Linked DNA regions of Prosthecodimorpha staleyi. The protein of the gene in region 2 interacts with the protein of the main gene of each other region in a pairwise test. Links are inferred from orthologs where the notes say so. Each region holds a gene or a part of one and is shown on either strand. Other genes may lie near its edges. The genes, in order: secB, secA, ybgC and secG.

Region 1 (3,422 bases), 150 kb from region 2 along the record:
CCGATGAGATCCGGCGCCTGGAGGCCATCGTGCATCCGCTGGTCCGGGCCGAGGAGACGGCCTTCCTGGACGCGGCGCGCCGGGGCGGCCGGCCGGTCGTCGTGCTCGACGTGCCGCTCCTGTTCGAGACCGGCGGCGCGGCGCGCGTCCATGCCGTTGCGGTCGTCTCGGCCGATGCGGCCGTGCAGCGCGCCCGCGTGATGGCCCGCCCGGGCATGACGCAGGCCAAGCTCGACGCCATCCTGGCGCGCCAGGTGCCGGATGCGGAGAAGCGGCGGCGGGCGCATTTCGTCATCGACACCGGCCGCGGGCTCGCGGCGGCCGAAATCCAGGTCGATGGCCTTCTGCGCGTCCTGGCGCAGATGTCGTCGGGGACAACCGGCCGGCGGCCCCTTGCCACAAAGGGGGCCGAGTGATTCGATTCCGTCTCGCTTCGACCGGGATGACCCAGCATGCGTGAGATCGTACTCGACACGGAAACCACCGGGCTCGACCCGCGCACCGGCGACCGGATCGTCGAGATCGGCGGCGTCGAACTGGTCAACCATATTCCGACCGGCCAGAGCTACCATGTCTACATCAACCCCGAGCGGTCGATGCCCAAGGCGGCCTTCGACGTGCACGGGCTGTCCGACGAGTTCCTGAAGGACAAGCCGGTCTTCGCGGCCGTCGCCGAGGATTTTGCGACCTTCATCCGCGATGCGCGGCTGGTCATCCACAACGCCTCCTTCGACATCGGCTTCATCAATGCCGAGTTCGCCCGGCTGCGCATGCCGCCGGTGCCGCCGGAACTGGTCCTCGATACCCTGGCGCTGGCCAAGCGCCGCCATCCGGCCGGGCCGAACTCGCTCGACGCGCTCTGCTCGCGCTACGGCATCGACAACAGCCGCCGGACCAAGCACGGCGCCCTGCTCGATTCCGAACTGCTCGCCGAGGTCTATATCGAGCTGATCGGCGGCAAGCAGGCCGCCCTCGGCCTGTCGGCATCCGACGGCGGCAACGGTCGCGGCGGCTTCGTCGCACGGCGCCGCGCCGGCCCACGCCCCGAGCCGCTGCCGCCGCGCCTGACCGCGGAGGAACTGGCGGCCCATCAGGCTTTTGTCGCCAAGCTCGGCGAGCAGTCGGTCTGGAAGAAATACGAGGCCGAAGACCCGGCACCGACGGCCGCGGCCGGATGACGTCGGCGGGGCGCCGCACGCAAACGAAAGGGCCGCCCCGAAGGACGGCCCCCAATCCGACCGGGTGTTGATCGGGCAAGGATCAGTTCGGCTGGCCGGCCTGGGCCTGCGCCAGATTCTGCTGATAGAGCGCGACGAAGTCGATCGGGTCGATCATCAGCGGGGGGAAGCCGCCGTTGCGGGTCGCGTCCGCGACGATCTGGCGCGCGAACGGGAACAGCAGCCGCGGGCACTCGATCAGCACGAAGGGGTGCAGATGCTCCTCCGGCACGTTGGTGATGCGGAACAGGCCGGAATAGACCAGCTCGACCGCGAAGATCACTTCCGCGCCCTGGCCCGCACGGGCCTGCAGCGAAAGGTCGACTTCGAACTCGGTCGCCGAGAGCGGGCGGGCGCCGACATTCACGTTGATGTTGAGCTGCGGCCCGGCTTCACGCGGCTGCAGCGACTGGGGCGCGTTCGGATTCTCGAACGAGAAATCCTTCACATATTGGGCCAGCACGTTGACCGAGGGGGCGGCGCCTTCGCCGGGGCCCATGCTGGTGCCGTTGCCGTCGTCCATGCTCATGATGATCCGTGGTCCTCGATTGGTGGGCCGGACCGGCTGTCGACGGTCGCACGCCCCGAAAGGCGCAATTCCGCTAGCACGTTGCACCCGCCGTCACAAGGACGGGGCTTTGCTGCCGGAAAGACGCCGTGCCGTTACGGCCGGCGCCCATCCTCGTCGGGCCCGGTGATCCGCGGCCGCGCGGTCGGGTCGGGCTGCGCGGTCGGGTGGGGCCGCGACGCGGGTGGGGTCGTCTCGTGCCATTCCTCCGGGTCGAGATCGACCACCGTGCGGCCGACGCCGGATCGGCGCCCGCGCACGACCACGATGGTGGCGTTGCGGGCGAGGGCGGCCAGGATCAGGGAGCGGATCGGCGGCAGGAACAGGAGGATGCCGAAGATGTCGCTGACGAAGCCGGGCAGCAGCAACAGGAGGCCGCCCAGCCCGATCAGCGCGGCATGGCCGATCGCCTGCGGCGGCAGTTCGCCGTGCCGCATCTCCCGACGGATCGCCATCAGCGCCGCCATGCCTTGCTGCTTCAGAAGAACGGCGCCGAGAAACGAAGTGCCGACGATGGTCGCCAGTGTCGGCAGGATGCCGATCTCGCGCCCGACCGCGATGAAGGCGGCGATCTCCAGAAACGGCCAGGCCAGGAAGGCCAGAAGCAGGATGAGCCCGGCGGGCATTGCGGCGGATCCTCTGTCATGTCCCGATGTCCGATACGGCATCCGTCGACGGCGGGCGCAGATCCACATGGGGATTGCGGCGTCATCAGGGAAGAGCCGTCGCCGGATGTGCGCGCCGACGCGTCGATCCTGTTGCGCTTCCGTCTGGATCCCGCTTCGGGATAGACTACATAACAGACGACGCGACGCGACCGCTCCATGGCCGCCGCCGCGAGCGAGGTCCGGGAGACGATGGGTCAAATACTCGACTTCTACAACATCATATTCCTCGTGCTCGCGGTGGTCGTATTTTTGCGGCTGAGGAGCGTGCTCGGCCGCAAGACCGGCAGCGAGCGTCCGCCGGTCGATCCCTATCAGGGCCGCGATCGTCCCGAGGTCGGCGATCGTGACAACGTCATCCCGATGCCCCCGCGCGGCGCTCCGGGGTCCGGGCCCGAGCCCGTCGGAGAGACCGGCGAACCGGTGCCGGAAGGCAGCGCGCTCGACCGCGCCCTGCGCGCCGTCATGGCCGCCGACCGCACCTTCGAGCCGAACCACTTCCTGGCCGGCGCCCGCGCCGCCTATGAGATGATCGTCACCGGCTTCGCCACCGGCGACCGCAAGGCCCTGCGCCCGCTCCTCTCCAAGGAGGTCTTCGACGGCTTCTCCGCGGCGATCCAGGATCGCGAATCCCGCGGCGAGAAGGTCGAGACCACCTTCGTCGGCATCGACAAGGCCGAGATCGTCGAAGCAGGGATGCGCGCCAATTTCGTCCAGATCACCGTGCGTTTCGTCAGCCAGCTGATCACCGTGACCCGCAATGCCCAGGGCGACGTGATCGACGGCGATCCGACGAAGGTCTCCGACCTGGTCGACATCTGGACCTTCGAGCGCAATGCCGGCTCCGCCGATCCGAACTGGTACCTGGTCGCCACCAAGACGCCGGACTGATCGCCAGCCTCCCAGATCCCGCGCCGACTGCGCCCCGGCGCTGCCGGCTCCAGGGCTCACCCCGACCCCGCCGAGCCCGAT
Region 2 (4,009 bases):
GCACATCCGTTGTTCTGACGGGTACCGTGCCACCGAAGTTCAAAGCAGTTCTTACCGAGATAGGCGCAAGTCTAATATGTTAAAATGTGAACCTGTCGACCGGATGAGCGATCCAGGATGCTCGCAATATTGCTCAAATGATCTCAAAAACGCTCTGGTTGCCGCAATCGGCCGGATCGGCAGCTGACGCGGTCGGCGCGGGCGCGGCTCAAAAGGACGCCCCGCAACCGTCCGGGTGCGGGGCGCTTGTCTGACATGGCGCTTGCGGGCGGGTGGCGACCGTCGCGGGCCGCTTGATCGCTGTCAGGCCGTCATGGTGCCGGAGGCGTTCAGGGCGCCGTGGCAATGCTTGTATTTCTTGCCGGATCCGCACGGGCAGGCGGCGTTGCGGCTGACATTGGTCCAGGTCGACGGATCGTTCGGATCGATGCCGACGGCCTGCGGCGCGGCGGCCGCCGGAGCCAGAGCCTGGCCATAGCCGCCCTCGAACTCGTCGCGGCCGGTCGCCGCGTCGACATGATGCACCTGCATCGGCGGCAGGGCCGGCTGCTGGAAGGCCGAGGGTTCCTGCTGGACGATCTCGACCCGCATCAGCTGCCCGGTCACGGCCCGGCGCAGGCCGTTGAGCATGGCCTCGAACAGCGTGAAGGCCTCGGTCTTGTATTCGTTCAGCGGATCGCGCTGGGCGTAGCCGCGGAAGCCGATCACCTGGCGCAGGTGGTCGAGCGTGACCAGGTGCTCGCGCCACAGATGGTCGAGCGTCTGCAGGAGCACGGCCTTTTCGACATAGGCCATCATGCCCTCGCCGAAGCGCTCGAGCTTGTCGGCCATGACCGCGTCGGCCGCCTTGGTCAGGCGGTCCTGCACCTCCTCGTCGGCGATGCCCTCTTCCTTGGCCCAGTCCTCGATCGGCAGATCGAGACCGAGATGCTCCTGGACCTCGGCCTTCAGGCCGGCCACATCCCACTGCTCCGCATAGGCATTCTCGGGAATGTGCTTGCGCACCAGATCGGCGATCACGTCATGGCGCATGCCGTCGGTGGTCTCGCGGACGAACTCGCCCTGCATCAGCTCGACGCGCTGGTCGAACACGACGCGGCGCTGGTCGTTCATGACGTTGTCGAACTTGAGCAGGTTCTTGCGGATGTCGAAGTTGCGCGCCTCGACCTTCTGCTGCGCCTTTTCCAGCGCCTTGTTGATCCAGGGATGGATGATGGCTTCGTCTTCCTTGAGGCCGAGCTTCTGCAGCATCCCGTCCATGCGGTCGGTGCCGAAGATGCGCATCAGGTCGTCCTGCAGCGACAGGAAGAACTTGGAATGGCCCGGGTCGCCCTGACGGCCGGAGCGGCCGCGCAGCTGGTTGTCGATGCGCCGGCTTTCGTGACGCTCGGTGCCCAGCACGAACAGGCCGCCGGCCTTCAGCGCCTGGTCCTTCAGCCGCGCCACGTCGGCCTTGATCCGCTCGACCGCCGCGTCCCGCTCCGGCCCCTCGGCCATGTCCTTCAGCTCGTAGCGCACGCGCATGTCGACATTGCCGCCGAGCTGGATGTCGGTGCCGCGGCCGGCCATGTTGGTCGCGATCGTGATCGCGCCCGGAATGCCGGCTTCCGCGACGATCGCGGCTTCCTGCTCGTGGTAGCGGGCGTTGAGGACCGTGAAGACCTTCTCGGTGGTCGACTTCTGGTCGCCGTCATAGAGGTCGCGGAAGGCGGCCGGATCGGTCGGGTCGGCCTGGCGGAAACCGGCCTTGACCAAAAGATGGGCGAGCAGTTCGGACTTCTCGATCGAGGTGGTACCGACCAGGATCGGCTGCCCGCGCCCCTTGCACTCCTCGATCAGGCGGATGATCGCCCGATACTTCTCCTCGTTGGTCCGATAGACCTCGTCGTCGTCGTCGATCCGCTGGACCGGCAGGTTGGTCGGGATGTCGATCACTTCCAGACGGTAGATGTCCATGAACTCGTCCGCCTCGGTCATGGCCGTGCCGGTCATGCCGCCGAGTTTCTCGTACATGCGGAAGTAGTTCTGGAAGGTGATCGAGGCCAGCGTCTGGTTCTCGGGTTGGATCTTGACGTGCTCCTTGGCCTCAAGAGCCTGGTGCAGGCCTTCCGAATAGCGCCGGCCGGGCATCATGCGGCCGGTGAATTCGTCGATGATCACGACCTCGTCGTTCTTGACGATATAGTCCTTGTCGCGCTGGAACAGCGAATGGGCGCGCAGCGCCTGATTGACGTGATGGACGACGGTCACGTTCTCGACGTCGAACAGGTTCTCGCCCTTGAGCAGGCCGGCCTCGGCCAGCGTCCGCTCGAGCTTCTCCATGCCGGCCTCGGTGAAGGAGGCGGTGCGCTGCTTCTCGTCGATCTCGTAGTCTTCCTTGGCGGTCAGCCGCGGAATGAAGGCGTCGATGGTGTTGTAGAGCTCGGAGCGGTCGTCGAGCGGGCCGGAAATGATCAGCGGCGTGCGCGCCTCGTCGACCAGGATCGAGTCGACCTCGTCGACGATCGCGTAGTGATGGCCGCGCTGGACCATCTGGCCGACCTCGTACTTCATATTGTCGCGCAGATAGTCGAAGCCGAGCTCGTTGTTGGTGCCGTAGGTCACGTCACAGCCATAGGCGACCTTGCGCTGCTCGTCGTCGAGACCGTGCACGATCACGCCGACGGTCAGGCCGAGGAAGCGATAGACCCGCCCCATCCATTCGGCGTCGCGCGAGGCGAGATAGTCGTTGACGGTGACGACATGCACGCCCTTGCCGGTCAGGGCATTGAGATAGACCGGCAGGGTCGCGACCAGCGTCTTGCCTTCGCCGGTGCGCATCTCGGAAATCTTGCCCTCGTGCAGCACCATGCCGCCGATCAGCTGCACATCGTAATGCCGCTGCCCGATCGCGCGCTTGGCGGCCTCCCGCACGGTCGCAAAGGCCGGGACCAGCAGATCGTCGAGCTTGGTGCCGGCGGCCAGGTTGGCGCGGAACGTCTCCGTGCGTGCCCGGAGTTCGTCGTCGGTCAGCAGCGCGAGCTCGGCCTCAAGGGCATTGATGGCCTCAACCCGCGGCCGGTAGGCCTTCACCTTGCGATCGTTGGCGGAGCCGAACAGCTTCTTGGCGAGATTTCCGAGCCCGAACATGGAGGGCCTTTCCTGACTGTCGGTCCGCGACGCCGCCGGAACGCCTGATCGGCTCCGTCCGGCGCGACCGGAAGATTTCATGGAAATGCGACCGAGGGAAAACGAAACGCGTGCCCCGGGGTCCGGAACAGCCCTCGTGCCGCCCTCGACCGGCCCTCGTTTTTCAACTCCGCGCGGCGAGCCGGCGAGAGGGGCTGGCGGGGCGCGACAGCCCGTCGCAAGACGAGCCGAAACCCGGCGCCACGGGGGGCCGCGGCAGAGATAAGTGGGGGCCTCCCTGTTGTCAACGTCACGGCTTTGCACCAATGTGCCGGCCCGAATTCACGGCCCCGCCGCAATCGGTCCCTATCGGGGCGAAGAAACCATCGAAGGATAGTTCCGATGATCAAAGCGTCACGCATCGCGGTCCTGGCCGCCCTTCTGGCCTCGGCGGCCGTGATCGGATCGGCCGGATGGACGCCCGCCGCGGCCGCGGAGGACAAGAAGATCGCGACCGTCGACGGCAAGCCGATCACGGAGTCCGACCTTGCCGCCGTGATGGCCGAGATGTCGCAGCAGTTTGCCCAGTTGCCGGAACCGGCCCGCCGCCGCGCCGCGCTCGACCGCCTGATCGACATCCAGATCCTCGCCGGTCAGGCCGACAAGGACGGCCTCGGCGCGTCGGACGAATTCAAGAAGCGGCTGGAGAACCTGCGGCAGCGTCTGCTGATCAACGAATTCGTGAAGATCAAGGTCGACGGCTCCGTCACTGACGCCGATGTGAAGGCGGCCTACGACAAGTATGTCGGCGGCACCACCCCGCCGGAGGAGACCCGCGCCCGCCACATCCTGGTCAAGACCAAGGAAGAGGCCGACGCGATTATCGCCGACATCGCCAAGG
Region 3 (3,603 bases), on a different replicon or contig from region 2:
GTGACGGAATCGGTCTTCGTGCCGGGAAGCGACAGGATCGCCCAGGCCAGAAGCGCCGAATGCAGCGCGATCGATGCCGGCAGCCCGAGCTTCACCGCGCCGCAACCTCCTCGGTGGAGACAAGGCCGATCTTCTTGAAGCCGGCCTGATTCAGGCGTCCCATGACGCGGATCACCGCGCCATAGTCGGCCGCCTTGTCGCCGCGCACATAGATGCGCTCGTCGGCGCCGTTCTTGGCCATGGCCTGGAGGGTCGGGATCAGGTCCTCGATCTTCAGTTCCTTGTCCTGCAGGAACAGCTTGCCCTTGGCGTCGACCGAGATGGTGATCGGCTGGGTCAGCCCCTCGAGCGGCTTGGCCTTGGATTCCGGCAGGTCGATCGGCACGCCGGTTGTCATCAGCGGCGCGGCGACCATGAAGATGATCAGCAGCACCAGCATGACGTCGATGAACGGCGTCATGTTGATCTCATTCATGATGGCGTGCTTGGAGCTGCGCCGACGCCGGCGCCCGCCCGAGCTCTCGCCCCCTCCGACAGCCATGCCCATGTCGGATCCCCCTCAGGCCGCCTGCCGCTCGTCGATCTGCCGCGACAGGATCGCCGAGAATTCGTCCGCGAAGGTTTCCAGCCGGGCGCCGAGCGCGCTCGAATCCGAGGACAGCTTGTTGTAGGCGATGACCGCCGGGATGGCCGCGACGAGGCCGATCGCGGTCGCGAACAGCGCCTCCGCGATGCCCGGTGCGACGACCGCCAGCGAGGTGTTCTTGGAGGCCGCGATGCCCTGGAAGGCGGTCATGATGCCCCAGACCGTGCCGAACAGGCCGATGAAGGGCGAGGCCGAGCCGATCGTCGCCAGCACCAGCAGCTTCGACTGCATCCGCTCCAGTTCGCGCGCGATGGTCACGTCCATGACCTTGTCGATGCGCGTCTCCAGCGAACCGATCGCGGCGCGGCCGCCCTCGTGGCTCCGCTTCCATTCGCGCATCGCCGCCACGAACAGCGCCGACATGCCGACATTGGTCCGGTTGGAGAGCGTCCGGTACAGGTCCTCCAGGCTCTGGCCGGACCAGAAGACCTGTTCGAAATGATCCATCTGCTTGCGCGTGCGGGTGTAGAGGATGACCTTGTCGATCACGATCGCCCAGCACCAGATCGAGGCCGAGATCAGCCCGATCATCACGATCTTCACGACCAGATGCGCGTTGATGAACAGGGTGAGGAGGGACATCGTCGCAGCACTCGGCGCAGAAAGCGCGACCTGCGTGACGTTTGCGGGATCCATCTCGTTCCGTCTCCTCTGCCGCCGCCGCAGCGGGCTGTCGCCCCGCCTCGGTCTGTGCGCCACCATCCCCGGGTCCGCCCGAAGGGCAACCCGGTGGTCAGCGATCCCGGCGCGAATGGTCGGGAGGCGTTCGAGTGCGGGAGATTCGGACCATGCCCGCCCCTGGGCAATGCGATCCTGATCTGTCCGCCTTCCTGCCTGCCGAATATGGCCAAACGACGACCCGGCCAGTTTCGTGGATCCCAGCAAGACCTTGTCAAGGTTAAAGAACCATTACGTTTCCGCAATGCAACAAGGCGTGGCGGCCATGCGGCCGACGAACAGCCGGCGATCGGATCGGCGTGACGGCCCGGACGGCGCGGCGTTCAGTCCGCCGCGGCGGTGGCCCCGCCGCCGAGTGCCGCACGGATCGGCATCGGAATGCGCCGAGGCCGGCCTTCCAGCGAAATCGCCGCAACCGTCACCCGCGCGGCCACCAGCGTTTCGCCGCCGCGGAGGACCGCCTGACGCATGACGAGCCGGGCGCCGGCGATCTCTTCGACCGCGGTCGTCACCTGCAGGAGGTCGTCGAGCCGGGCGGGCTTCCGGAAATCGAGGTCCATGTGCCGGACGGCGAACAGGATGCCGTCCGGGCCGGCAGCGAGTTCCGACTGGCGGATGCCGGCCAGGCGCAGGAAATCGGTCCGGCCGCGTTCCATGAAGCGGACATAGCCGGCGTGATAGACGATGCCGCCAGCGTCGGTATCCTCCCAGTAGATGCGCAGGTCGAGCCGATGGATGCCCTGGTCGATGCGCCCGGCAAGGGCGCGGTCGGAATGTCCGGCGGTCATTCGTCGTCGCCCTGGGTGAAGAGCGGCATCTGGTCCGGGCGGCTCGCCGGCACCGGCAGCCCCATATGGCGGAAGGCGGCCGCGGTCAGCACGCGGCCGCGCGGCGTGCGCATGACGAAACCCTGCTGGATCAGATAGGGCTCGACGATCTCCTCGATCGCGTCGCGCGGCTCCGACAAGGCAGCCGCGATGGTCTCGATGCCGACCGGCCCGCCCGAGAAGGAGACCGCGATCACGGTCAGATAGCGCCGGTCGAGCTGGTCGAGCCCGGCCTCGTCGACCTCCAGACGGCGCAGCGCGCTGTCGGCCGACTGCCGGTCGATGCGGTCCTTGCCGCCGACGACGGTGAAGTCGCGCACCCGGCGCAGGAGCCGGCCGGCGATGCGCGGCGTGCCACGCGAACGCCGGGCGACCTCGTTGGCGCCTTCGGGGGTGATGCCGATGCCCATCAGCCGCGCGCCGCGGGTGACGATCAGTTCCAACTCGTCGACGGTATAGAAATTGAGTCGTATCGGGATGCCGAAGCGGTCGCGCAGCGGCGTCGTCAGGAGGCCGAGCCGGGTCGTCGCACCGACCAGCGTGAAGCGGGCGAGGTCGATCCGGACGGAACGCGCCGCCGGGCCCTCCCCGATGATCAGGTCGAGCTGGTAGTCCTCCATCGCCGGATAGAGGATCTCCTCCACCGCCGGGTTGAGCCGGTGGATCTCGTCGATGAACAGCACGTCGCGCTCTTCGAGATTGGTCAGGAGCGCGGCCAGATCGCCGGCCTTGGCGATCACCGGCCCGGATGTCGCGCGAAAATTGACACCGAGTTCGCGCGACACGATCTGCGCCAGGGTGGTCTTGCCGAGGCCGGGCGGGCCGACGAAGAGGACATGGTCGAGCGCCTCGCGCCGCGCCTTGGCGGCCTCGATGAACACCTTCATGTTCTCGCGCGCCTGCGCCTGGCCGACGAAATCGCCGAGCGTCTGCGGGCGCAGCGAGGCATCGACATCCTCTTCGCGCTTCTCCCCGGAGACGAGGCGTTTGGGCGTGGTCATCGGATCGGGCGTCCTGGCGGGTTCCGGGCATCGGCTGCGCGGGGCTCGCGCGGCGGAACGAATCGTGTCTGGCGCCACTCTACCGATTGGCCGTCGCCATTCCATCGCGTATCATCGCGTGCAGTCCCGAACCGGAGCCTGGGCGATGGCGAGCGCGATCCCCAAATTCGAAACCATGAGCTTCGACGACTTCGAGGAGCTGCTGCTCGACAAGCCGGACAACGAGCGCTGGGAACTGATCGGCGGCCGGGTCATCCGCGGCATGGTCGGCGCGCGCTGGGAGCATCACATCATCGCGCAGAACCTGATGGTCGCCCTGCGCAGCCACATCAAGGCGACCGGGCGTCCCTGCCGGGTGTTCCAGGAAACTTTCTTCCTGAAGCGGCGCGAGTTGGATCTCGCCGTGCTGCCGGACGTGATGGTCCGCTGCGGTCCGATGGAGCCGGCATCG
Region 4 (3,409 bases), on a different replicon or contig from region 2:
CGCGGCGTCGGTCACCATCTGGCTGATCAGCAGCCCCGGCAGGCCGGCCCGGTTCGCCTCGTCACGGGTCATCGGCTTGCCGCGGCGCCGGCTGATCGTGTCGAGCTCGCGCCGATAGGCCTGGTCGAAGGCCGTGGTGGTCACCTTCTGACTGCCGACGGTGGCCACGGTATTGCCGCCGAAGCCGCGGAACACGTCCGAGACGCCCCAGAAAACGCCGAAGCTGACGATGAGAAGCGCAAGCAGAAGCTTGGCGATCCACGTGGAGGCGCCGCGGCGCATGGAGTCGAGCATGGACTGGGACCGGTTCCTGGTCTGACGAGCGGGGACCCCCGCGAGCGGCGCGGATCATAGGGAGACCGCCCGACAAGGGCAAGGCGCGCCGAACGTGCACGGATCCGCGGGGTACCGGGGCCTCGCGAGCGGGCTCGTGGAGGTCTTCGGTCCGGCCGGCACGCCTTTCGGCGGCCTTCCGACCGTCGGAGCGGTCTGGTAAGCCGGCGGCATCAGAAGACGCGTGGAGGAGATGGGCATGAAGCCGCTGGTCGCCGGGAACTGGAAGATGAACGGGCTCTCGGCCTCGCTGGCCGAGATCGACCGGATGGCCGCCGGCTTCGACGCCGCGCTGGCTGGACGGATCGACCTGATGGTCTGTCCACCCGCGACCCTCCTGGCGGCCCTGGCGGCACGCGCGGCGACGACCGGGATCGCGGTCGGCGGGCAGGACTGCCACCCTGCGGCCTCGGGCGCGCATACCGGCGATATCGCTGCGGAGATGATCGCCGATGCCGGCGGCACGGCCGTGATCGTCGGCCATTCCGAACGCCGCTCCGATCATGGCGAGTCCGACGCCGTCGTGAAGGCCAAGGCCGAGGCGGCCCTGCGCGCCGGCCTGACCGCCATCGTCTGCATCGGCGAGACGCGCGCCGAGCGCGAGGCCGGTCGCACGCTGGATGTGGTCGGCGGCCAGTTGGCCGGCTCGCTGCCGGACGGGGCCCATGCCGGCAATCTGGTGGTCGCCTACGAGCCGGTCTGGGCGATCGGCACGGGGCTGACGCCGACGCCGGCCGACGTGGCGGAGGTGCATGGCTTCCTGCGCGGCCGCCTCGTTGTCCTGCTCGGTGCGGAGGGCAGCAATGTCCGCATTCTTTACGGCGGCTCGGTCAAGCCGTCGAATGCGGCGGAGTTGATGGCCGTGCCGGACGTGAACGGCGCGCTGGTCGGCGGCGCCAGCCTGAAGGCGGCGGATTTCCTGGGAATCGCCGCCGCCTATCGGTGACGGCACCGAGGCGCCGGCGCATTGTTGTGCGCCGTCCGCGCTTGCCGCATCGCGCGGGTTGGCAACCGGCCGCGCGATCGTGTATGACGCATCCGAATTGCGCCGCCGCTGGCGGCTCCCTATCTGATGCCGAGCGGGATCGAACCACGGTCCGGCTCGGCATGCGTTCGTGCAATCACATCCCCTGGACGCCAGCGGCCCACGGGACTACCGGGACGATTCGATGGAAACCGTCATCATCGTCATTCATCTGATGATCGTGATCGCGCTGGTCGGCGCGGTTCTGATCCAGAAGTCGGAGGGCGGCGCGCTTGGCATCGGCGGCGGCGGCGGCTTCATGTCGTCGCGCGGCACCGCCAACGTGCTCACCCGTACGACGGGCTTCCTCGCGGCCGGCTTCTTCGCGACCTCGCTGCTTCTCGGCGTGCTGGCCTCCAGCCATCGCGGCGAGCGGCCCTCCTCGATCCTCGACAAGGCCCCGGCCGCAGCCGGCGCTCCGGCGACCCCGGGCACTCCGGCGGCTCCCGGCGCCACGCCCGCACCGGGCACCGGCCAGGGCGGCGTCCTCGATCAGCTGATGCAGCAGCAGCAGCGCGGCCCGGCAGCGCCCGCCAACCCGCAGTAGCGGGAAGGCGGCCTCGGGTCCGCGTACGGGATGCCGGCCGGTCGGCCGGCGTGCCGGACCGGGTCGCCGGCGCTGGGCAGGATGCTCGCGTGAGTGGCCTTCGGGCCCGCGCGGGCGCGGCGTTTTGGAATGCGACTCATCGTCGGATGGCGCAACCGGGCCCCGGAGGGCTGACCGGCGCCCTCCATGTTTTTATTTTGAACGTTGCGGCGCCTCTTCGCGAATCGGCCCGCACGTGGTTAGGTCGAGGCCCATGGCGCGGTACGTCTTCATCACCGGCGGCGTGGTTTCTTCCCTGGGCAAGGGCCTCGCTTCAGCGGCTCTCGGAGCCTGTCTCCAGGCGCGCGGCTACAAGGTCCGCCTGCGCAAGCTGGATCCCTATCTCAACGTCGATCCCGGCACGATGTCGCCCTACCAGCATGGCGAGTGTTTCGTGACCGACGACGGCGCCGAGACCGATCTCGATCTCGGCCACTACGAGCGGTTCACGGGGCGTCCCGCCAACCGCCAGGACAACATCACCACCGGCCGGATCTATCAGGACATTCTCGCCAAGGAGCGCCGCGGCGACTATCTCGGCGGCACCGTCCAGGTGATCCCGCATGTCACCGACGCGATCAAGGATTTCGTCGTCACCGGCAATGACGGCTACGATTTCGTCCTGGTCGAGATCGGCGGCACCGTCGGCGACATCGAGGGCCTGCCCTTCTTCGAGGCGATCCGTCAGCTCGGCAACGATCTGCCGCGCGGCCATGCCGTCTATATCCACCTGACGCTGATGCCCTATATCCCGAGCGCGGGCGAGCTGAAGACCAAGCCGACGCAGCATTCGGTCAAGGAACTGCGCTCGATCGGCATCCAGCCGGACATCCTGCTGGTCCGCGCCGATCGGGAGATCCCCGAGTCGGAGCGCAAGAAGCTCTCGCTGTTCTGCAACGTCCGCCCCTCCGCCGTGATCCAGGCGCTCGACGTTCCCTCCATCTACGACGTGCCAATCGCCTATCACCGCGAAGGGCTCGACGACGAGGTGTTGGCCGCCTTCGGGATCACCGGCGCGCCGAAGCCGAATCTGGAGCGCTGGCAGGACATCTCCCAGCGCATCCACAATCCGGAAGGCCGGGTCACCATCGCGGTGGTCGGCAAGTATACCGGCCTCAAGGATGCCTATAAGTCGCTGATCGAGGCGCTGACCCATGGCGGCATCGCCAACCGGGTCAAGGTCGACATCGACTGGATCGAATCGGAGATCTTCGAGAAGGAGGATCCGGCACCGTTCCTGGAGCATGTCCACGGCATCCTGGTGCCGGGCGGCTTCGGCAAGCGCGGCACCGAAGGCAAGATCGCGGCCGCCGGCTACGCCCGCCGGCGCGGCATCCCCTATTTCGGCATCTGCTTCGGCATGCAGATGGCGGTGATCGAGGCGGCGCGCAGCCTGGCCGGCGTCGAAGGCGCCAATTCCAGCGAATTCGGCCCCTGCGACGAGCCGGTCGTCGGCCTCCTGACCG

What was found.
Region 1: the proteins of secA (region 2) and secB interact in binary tests that used the Escherichia coli proteins (3 or more experiments, as listed by UniProt). The link is inferred for Prosthecodimorpha staleyi from one-to-one orthologs.
Region 3: the proteins of secA (region 2) and ybgC interact in binary tests that used the Escherichia coli proteins (3 or more experiments, as listed by UniProt). The link is inferred for Prosthecodimorpha staleyi from one-to-one orthologs.
Region 4: the proteins of secA (region 2) and secG interact in binary tests that used the Escherichia coli proteins (3 or more experiments, as listed by UniProt). The link is inferred for Prosthecodimorpha staleyi from one-to-one orthologs.

Annotation. Positions count from the first base shown.
Region 1 is NZ_JAHHZF010000007.1:175,544-178,965, reverse strand. The notes cover bases 1-2,813. They hold secB (protein-export chaperone SecB), read right to left. Parts: upstream 1,741-2,813; coding sequence 1,261-1,740; downstream 1-1,260. Other genes in these bases: KL771_RS15385 (Tim44/TimA family putative adaptor protein), read left to right, coding at 2,610-2,813; KL771_RS15390 (FxsA family protein), read right to left, coding at 1,881-2,411; dnaQ (DNA polymerase III subunit epsilon), read left to right, coding at 453-1,178; coaE (dephospho-CoA kinase), read left to right, coding at 1-416. Outside these bases: more of KL771_RS15385, read left to right, coding at 2,814-3,341. UniProt on the Escherichia coli protein: One of the proteins required for the normal export of some preproteins out of the cell cytoplasm. It is a molecular chaperone that binds to a subset of precursor proteins, maintaining them in a translocation-competent state.
Region 2 is NZ_JAHHZF010000007.1:22,500-26,508, forward strand. The notes cover bases 104-3,503. They hold secA (preprotein translocase subunit SecA), read right to left. Parts: upstream 3,130-3,503; coding sequence 304-3,129; downstream 104-303. In the rest of the region: KL771_RS14720 (peptidylprolyl isomerase), read left to right, coding at 3,511-4,009. UniProt on the Escherichia coli protein: Required for protein export, interacts with the SecYEG preprotein conducting channel.
Region 3 is NZ_JAHHZF010000002.1:437,083-440,685, forward strand. What follows is about bases 381-3,374. They hold ybgC (tol-pal system-associated acyl-CoA thioesterase), read right to left. Parts: upstream 2,113-3,374; coding sequence 1,648-2,112; downstream 381-1,647. Other genes in these bases: tolR (protein TolR), read right to left, coding at 381-547; tolQ (protein TolQ), read right to left, coding at 560-1,282; ruvB (Holliday junction branch migration DNA helicase RuvB), read right to left, coding at 2,109-3,152; KL771_RS05020 (Uma2 family endonuclease), read left to right, coding at 3,298-3,374. Outside these bases: KL771_RS04995 (hypothetical protein), read right to left, coding at 1-95; more of tolR, read right to left, coding at 92-380; more of KL771_RS05020, read left to right, coding at 3,375-3,603.
Region 4 is NZ_JAHHZF010000014.1:111,826-115,234, forward strand. Bases 404-3,203 are described here. They hold secG (preprotein translocase subunit SecG), read left to right. Parts: upstream 404-1,502; coding sequence 1,503-1,904; downstream 1,905-3,203. Other genes in these bases: tpiA (triose-phosphate isomerase), read left to right, coding at 527-1,279; KL771_RS24420 (CTP synthase), read left to right, coding at 2,158-3,203. Also shown: KL771_RS24405 (peptidylprolyl isomerase), read right to left, coding at 1-294; more of KL771_RS24420, read left to right, coding at 3,204-3,409. UniProt on the Escherichia coli protein: Subunit of the protein translocation channel SecYEG. Overexpression of some hybrid proteins has been thought to jam the protein secretion apparatus resulting in cell death; while this may be true it also results in FtsH-mediated degradation of SecY.